2 regions of the Lysinibacillus sp. NPDC097868 genome follow, and region 1 is predicted to be linked to the other one. Evidence: riboswitches for the same ligand, from Rfam matches in the RefSeq annotation. Region 1 holds a riboswitch; the other holds the start of a gene.
The links. Region 1 has a riboswitch for FMN ahead of ribE (riboflavin synthase). Riboswitches for the same ligand answer to the same signal wherever they lie in the genome.

Region 1 (3,427 bases):
TCACTGCCAATTAATTGTGCTTCAAATGTTTTTCCCATAAATTGATTCTCCTCGTTTACACTGTAAGTGAATTTTTTCCTTGCATTTGTTGACGGCGATAGGCTGCTAATGCATCAATCGAAATCATTTTTAATTTGTGTTTTTTCGCATATTTGACTAAGTCATCGAAGCGTAGCATTTCACCATCATCCCCCATGATTTCACAAATAACGCCTGCTTGTATGCTTTGGCAAAGCTTTGCTAAATCGATCGTAGCCTCCGTATGCCCTCTACGTTCTAAAACACCATTTTCCTTTGCTATAAGGGGAAATACATGCCCAGGTCTACGAAAATCTGTTGCTTGCGCTTGTGAGTCTAGCATTTTCTGAATCGTCAAAGCGCGTTCAAAGGCGCTAATGCCTGTTTTTGTATCTTTATAATCAATACTTACGGTAAATGCCGTTTGGTGATGGTCCGTATTATTTACGACCATTGGATGCAACGCTAATTGTTGTGCAAGACGCTGTGAAATTGGCGTACAAATAAGCCCTCTTCCATATGTGGCCATAAAGTTTATCGTTTCTGGTGACATAAACTCCGCAAGGGCAAGTAAATCCCCTTCATTTTCACGGTCTTCATCATCCACGACAACAATCATTTTGCCTTGTTTTAAATCTGCAATTGCTTCTTCAATTGAATGTAGCAAAATTGCCACCTCCTAATAAACTTTCATTTCCTGTACGTTCTATACTTTCAAAGACAGATTAAAACCCATGCTTCGCTAAGTAATCTTTTGTAATGGTCGGTGATTGCTGACCACGCAGTAGCTGTTGAATAATGTATTTACCAACTAAATCGGTTTCAATATTGACTGGTGATCCAACATTTTTTGTTCCTAATACTGTTTCCTTGTATGTGTGCGGAATAAGCGCTACGGTGACGCTGTTTTTTTCCACATGGAAGAGCGTTAAACTCGTTCCATCAATTGTGATTGAACCTTTAGGAATACAATAGCTAGTTATCTCCTCTGAAAGTTCTATATCAATGTATACTGCATTGGCCATTGGACGTTTGCGTACTATTTTTCCCACTCCGTCAACATGCCCTGAAACAAAATGACCACCAAAACGTCCGTTTGCAGGCATTGCACGCTCTAAATTTACTGCATTACCAACCCTGAGTTGCTGCAAATTTGTAGCTTTCACTGTTTCAGGCATTACGTCCATTGTCATTTCCTGCTCATTATAATGTGTAACTGTCAAACACACGCCATTGACAGCTATACTATCTCCAAGCTTCATGTCCGATACTATTTTTGGCGAAATAACAGTTATTTTCATACTTTGGCTATTGTTTTGCAAGGTTTTAATTGTACCAACATCCTCAATAATACCTGTAAACATTTTCCCACCTACTTTCTAATTTTAAATTTTGACCTGTAATTGCCTAAACGAGACAAATAAAAAACCCCATATAAAAATGGGGTTTGGGAGTTCTCATTCATAAGACGACACTAAATAAACCTAATGGCTATAAATTTTTCCACAGGTTACCATCTCATCGTTCTTCTCCCATCCAGACTATAACTGTCGGTTTTGGATTTGCACCAAATCAGCTTGCGCTCACGGACTTTGAATTGCTTCATCACCGCCGATTGGGAATTTCACCCTACCCCGAAGAACAGATTACTATTATATTTTTAACTAAATAAAAAACTCCCCAACGAATGCGATGGGAAGTGGTTTTGTATATAAGCGTAGCCAAATAGACCTTTTAAAATCCTATGAATTTAAAAAGCTTATACTATACCCTTCTCCCATCCAGACTGTAACTGTCGGTTTTGGATTTGCACCAAATCAGCTTGCGCTCACGGACTTTGAATTACTTCATCACCGCCGATTGGGAATTTCACCCTACCCTGAAGGATATGTTTATTTAGTTACTTCATACGATAACATTATTTTAATACATTATCCACTTAAAATTTTTTAATAGCTATTTTGTGTAGTTTAATTGCCTTGGCACAATCCAAATGTGCAAATTAAAACAACCAGTTAACAATTGAGCGTATTAAGGAGCTAGTGACTTTGGGGATAATTTAAAATTAGTAACGTCGAATGAAATTTTGAAGGATTCATAAATAAATACGCTCTTTTAGTAGAAGGTCGTTCAGTAGCCTTCATCTTAACTAAAAGAGCGTATTCTCTTTTTATTAAATGTAATTAGAACTCTTCGGCGAGTACTTCTTTCAGAAACATCCCCGTATAGGAATCCGATACTTTTGCCACTTGTTCCGGCGTTCCTTCAGCTACAAGCTTTCCACCTGCGGCTCCTCCTTCAGGTCCAATATCGATAACCCAATCAGATTCACGGATTAATTCTAGACTATGTTCGACGACGATAACGGTATTGCCCGCGCACACAAGTCTGTTTAATAAAGCATGTAGCAGTTTAATATCAGATGGATGAAGACCCGTCGTAGGTTCGTCCAATAAATAAAGCGTGTGGTTTTTGGATGCTTTACTTAATTCGTTTGCCAGCCTAATACGCTGTCCTTCACCGCCAGATAAAGTTTTGACCGATTGTCCCCATTGAAGATAACCCAACCCTACCTCACATAGCATTTCAATCATGCGTGAAATCTTTGTTTCCGATTTCAAAATTGGTAAGCTCTCCTCCACAGACATATTTAGCAAATCCGAAATGGAGTACCCTTCATATTTAACTTGCAACACTTCGTCAGTAAATCTTTTACCTTTGCAGTTTGTACATGTCACTTCTATATCTGCTAGGAAGTCCATATCTACTGATAGTACACCTAAACCTTGGCATGTTTCACATCGTCCACCCGGAGAGTTAAATGAGAAATGCTTTGAAGTTAAGTCTCTTTCTTTTGCTTCTGGTAATCCTGCAAACAATTTGCGGAGGTGCGTAAAGACATCCGTATAGGTAGCGACATTAGAGCGCTGTACTCTTCCCATTGGCGATTGGTCAAAAATAACGATATTTTCGATATGTTCTAACCCACTAATTTCCTTACAACCTGTTTGGGCAAGGTTTTTCGATTTTCCTTGCGCAAGAATGTCGAAAACAAGCGTGGATTTCCCCGAACCTGAAACGCCTGTTACTGACACGAGACAGCCCAATGGAATAGAAACAGTAGGGATGTCGACATTTCGAAGTTTTGCTTGTTGAATAGTGATATGTTGTCCATTTCCCTCCCTACGAACTCGAACAGGAGAAGGGGAACATTCTTCTACTAGATAAGCTCCAGTCACTGATTGCCCATTTAACATTAAATCATCCAGACTGCCTTCACCTACAACAGTACCACCATGTATTCCCGCACCAGGACCAATATCAATGATATGATCTGCAGCATGCATCATCTCAACATCATGCTCGATAACTAGTACAGTATTACCTAAATCACGTAATTGCTGAAGCA
Region 2 (3,427 bases), 290 kb from region 1:
TGACCTATATAATCCCGAACGAAAAATTAACGGCTGATTTTGGAAAGAAAAAGCCGACAACTCTACAAATGTATGAAAAATACGCACCACAAATTGATGAGGAAGCGCTTGGTTTTGCTAATTATCATCCATACAAAGGTGAGTTAAAAGAAGAAGGTGAGACGCTAGTTCACGTCTTACCTAAAAAAAATGATTACGATGTAGCTTCAGCTTCCGTAACAAAATATTTAAGCTCACTAAAAGATACTTTTTCCGACTCTGAATATAAAGCGATATCGGTAAAAAATAAAGATGGTACTCCTTATGAATTTTCGCAGGTTGGTGAGCCAAGTGAGCCTATGCAGTTAACGAAAGATAATCATTACAATTATTATTTATATACAGAAGAAAATGGGACTGAATATTTATCGCCCGACTTCCACCAAACATATCCTACTGTTACAGAGGCACTTATCGCCATGCAAGATAAAAAAGATGATATTTATGTACCCGTAATCCCTGAAAATGTAACGTACACAGTGAAAGAAGAAGAGGGTGGTGTTGTCATCACATTTGACGCACCTCTGGATTTGATGACAATGGATGCAGTGCGGGCAACGCAATTAATAGAGGCCATGATGCTGACAGCTTCAAGTTTTGATAAAAAGCTACGCTTAGATAACGTCGTACAGGATAGTTGGGAAGGTTTTGATTTAACAAATTTTTTACCGATACCTGTAGGTGCAAATAAACAAACTATGCAGTAACAAAGAAAAACAGCTATCTTTTATGAGGTAGCTGTTTTTTTATGAGTTGTTTCCGCATCATCAGAATACTGGTGGCTGGTGGGTGCGGAATTCTAATGCTAAAACGCGGAATCCATTGCTCGTGGCTGAATTTATAGAAGCATTCATTAAAACATACAAATTTAATCGGAATTTTTTAAGCAGAAGTATTTACTTTTGTGTCATAAAATATTATAGTTAATTTATAAAATAATATTGATTCATCTTCGGGGCAGGGTGAAAATCCCGACCGGCGGTAATAGAGTTGTAAATCGCTAGTGTTGTACAAAACTACATTAGCTCGCATGATTTACTAATGGCTCTTCAGCCCGCGACCTGTGCAAAGATTTTTTGCATGGCTGACTTGGTGCGATTCCAAGGCCGACAGTATAGTCTGGATGGGAGAAGATGAAGGTACGATCGTCATTCGTTGTTACGAATTAAGCTATGTGCGAGCGTTTTTTTCAGTGTGTCTATTGATTACACTGTTTGCACAAAAAATAGCTAGTGATGGCGTTATTTAATCATGCCTTTTCTCCCTTATGCTGATGTGCATAAGGGTTTTTTCGTGAAAAAACAATCGATTACGTCGTAACCTTTCTTCTTGCAAGATTGAATCAGCAAAGAGGAGAGAGTTTTCAATGAAGAAAAATATCAAACTTCAATCGTTTATTACGATTGGTATGCTAAGTAGTATTTCGTTTTTATTAATGCTTTTTAATTTCCCAATTCCGCCGTTCCCAGCATTTTTAGAGGTGGATTTCAGTGATATGCCTGCTTTACTTGCAGCCATCACAATGGGACCAGTTGCGGGTATTTTAGTAGAACTATTTAAAAATATATTGGATTGGATTTTCTCGGGTACACCTACAGGGGTTCCAGTTGGGCATATTGCAAACTTTGTGACAGGTATATTATTTATTTTACCAGTATCATTTGTTTTTAACCGATTTAAAACAATTGCGGGTCTTGTCGGAGGTTTGGCAACAGGAACAATTGTTATGGCAGTAGGAATGAGCTTTTTAAATTACGCAGTATTTTTACCGATGTACACTTATTTCTTAGGTATGGAGCCAGTAGTTGGCGATTCATTATATAAAATGATTATTGCAGGTATTTTGCCATTTAATATCGTAAAAGGTGTTCTATTAACAGCGATCATGGCGTTACTGTTCACAACGATGCGTAGATGGATTGAACAACAACGTACAATGTATTTATCAAAATAATAAATTAAGCCTCGAGTTTATTCATACTCGGGGTTTTTTGTTTGTAGATCTAATAGCATGCTGGAATCTTCAGGAATTGACTAGTCTAAATTACTATTTTAATGTACAATTAATGTGAGATTAGTTAGATTTGAGGAGATTGAAGAGATGAGTGAAAACAATGGACAATGGTCCAGTAAGTTAGGTTTTATTTTAGCATCGGCGGGTGCTGCGATTGGACTAGGAGCGATATGGAAGCTACCATATGTCACAGGGCAAAGTGGTGGCGGCGCATTTTTCCTTATATTTGTGGTGTTCACTTTGTTGATTGGCCTACCAATGTTATTATCCGAGTATATTTTAGGGCGTGGTACGCAATCTGAGGCGATCACAGCCTATAAAAAGGTTGTTCCAACAAAACCTGCTTGGGCTTGGGTTGGGCGCATGGGTGTACTTGGCTGTTTTCTATTATTAACCTTTTACAGTGTTGTAGGGGGCTGGATATTTATTTATAGTGGCTTAGGTGTATCTGGGGCTGTTATTGATTCAACGGTTAATCCAAGTGAGTTATTTGGAAAAATTATTAGTACTCCGTGGATTACGTTACTAGGTTTAGCGTTATTTACACTGGCAAATGTACTTGTCATTTCGCTAGGTGTACAAAACGGCATTGAAAAAGCAAATAAGTGGATGATGCCATTATTATTTGTTATGTTTATCGTTCTTGTTATTCGTGCATTAACATTAGACGGGGCAATGGAGGGTGTGAAATTCTTCTTATGGCCAGACTTTACAAATATAACAGGTAAAGCGTTATTAGAGGCGTTAGGGCAGTCATTCTTTGGTTTGGCAGTAGGGTTCTCTTGTTTGGTTACATATAGTTCGTATTTGAAAAAGGATGTTAGTTTACCGAACTCAGCAGGCTCAGTAGTTATACTGACTGTGCTCGTATCATTTTTAGCAGGACTAGCTATTTTCCCTGTAGTGTTTGCCTTTGATTTAGAGCCACAGGCTGGGCCTGGCTTATTATTTATGGTGCTACCGACAGCATTTAGTCAAATGCCTTTTGGTGAAGTATTTTTAGCGCTGTTTTTATTACTGTTTTTATTTGCGACGTTAACATCATCATTTAGTTTATATGAAATTATTGTTGCGGCATTTATGGAGAAGTGGCATATGTCACGTTCAGTCTTAACGTTCCTGCTGGGGGTTATTGTCTTTATTGCTGCCATTCCATCGGCATTATCATCTAGTTTGTTAGCGGATGTATCCATTTTTGGAAAGTCGATTTTTGATGCTACTGATTATTTAGTGTCCAATTTAATGCTACCGTTGGGCAACTTATTGATTGCGTTCTTTATTGCCTATGTAGTAGATAAAAGCTTTGTGAAAAAGGAATTGCTTATGGGAAGTCAAATGGGGCAGGGGTTTTATAAGACTTATCGCGTGTTAATG

Region 2: linked by a shared signal. The riboswitch ahead of ACIQXJ_RS12105 (ECF transporter S component) and the one ahead of ribE (riboflavin synthase) in region 1 are both predicted to bind FMN.

What each region holds. Positions count from the first base shown of each region.
Region 1 is NZ_JBIWBS010000001.1:2,145,078-2,148,504, forward strand. Features, by position in the region: gene ribH (6,7-dimethyl-8-ribityllumazine synthase) at 1-38, opposite strand, end outside; partial or broken gene ribB (3,4-dihydroxy-2-butanone-4-phosphate synthase) at 95-685, opposite strand; gene ribE (riboflavin synthase) at 744-1,382, opposite strand; FMN riboswitch at 1,539-1,664, opposite strand; FMN riboswitch at 1,784-1,909, opposite strand; gene uvrA (excinuclease ABC subunit UvrA) at 2,202-3,427, opposite strand, start outside.
Region 2 is NZ_JBIWBS010000001.1:2,435,363-2,438,789, reverse strand. Features, by position in the region: gene ACIQXJ_RS12110 (RNA polymerase subunit sigma) at 1-746, shown strand, start outside; FMN riboswitch at 984-1,178, shown strand; gene ACIQXJ_RS12105 (ECF transporter S component) at 1,406-1,993, shown strand; gene ACIQXJ_RS12100 (sodium-dependent transporter) at 2,141-3,427, shown strand, end outside.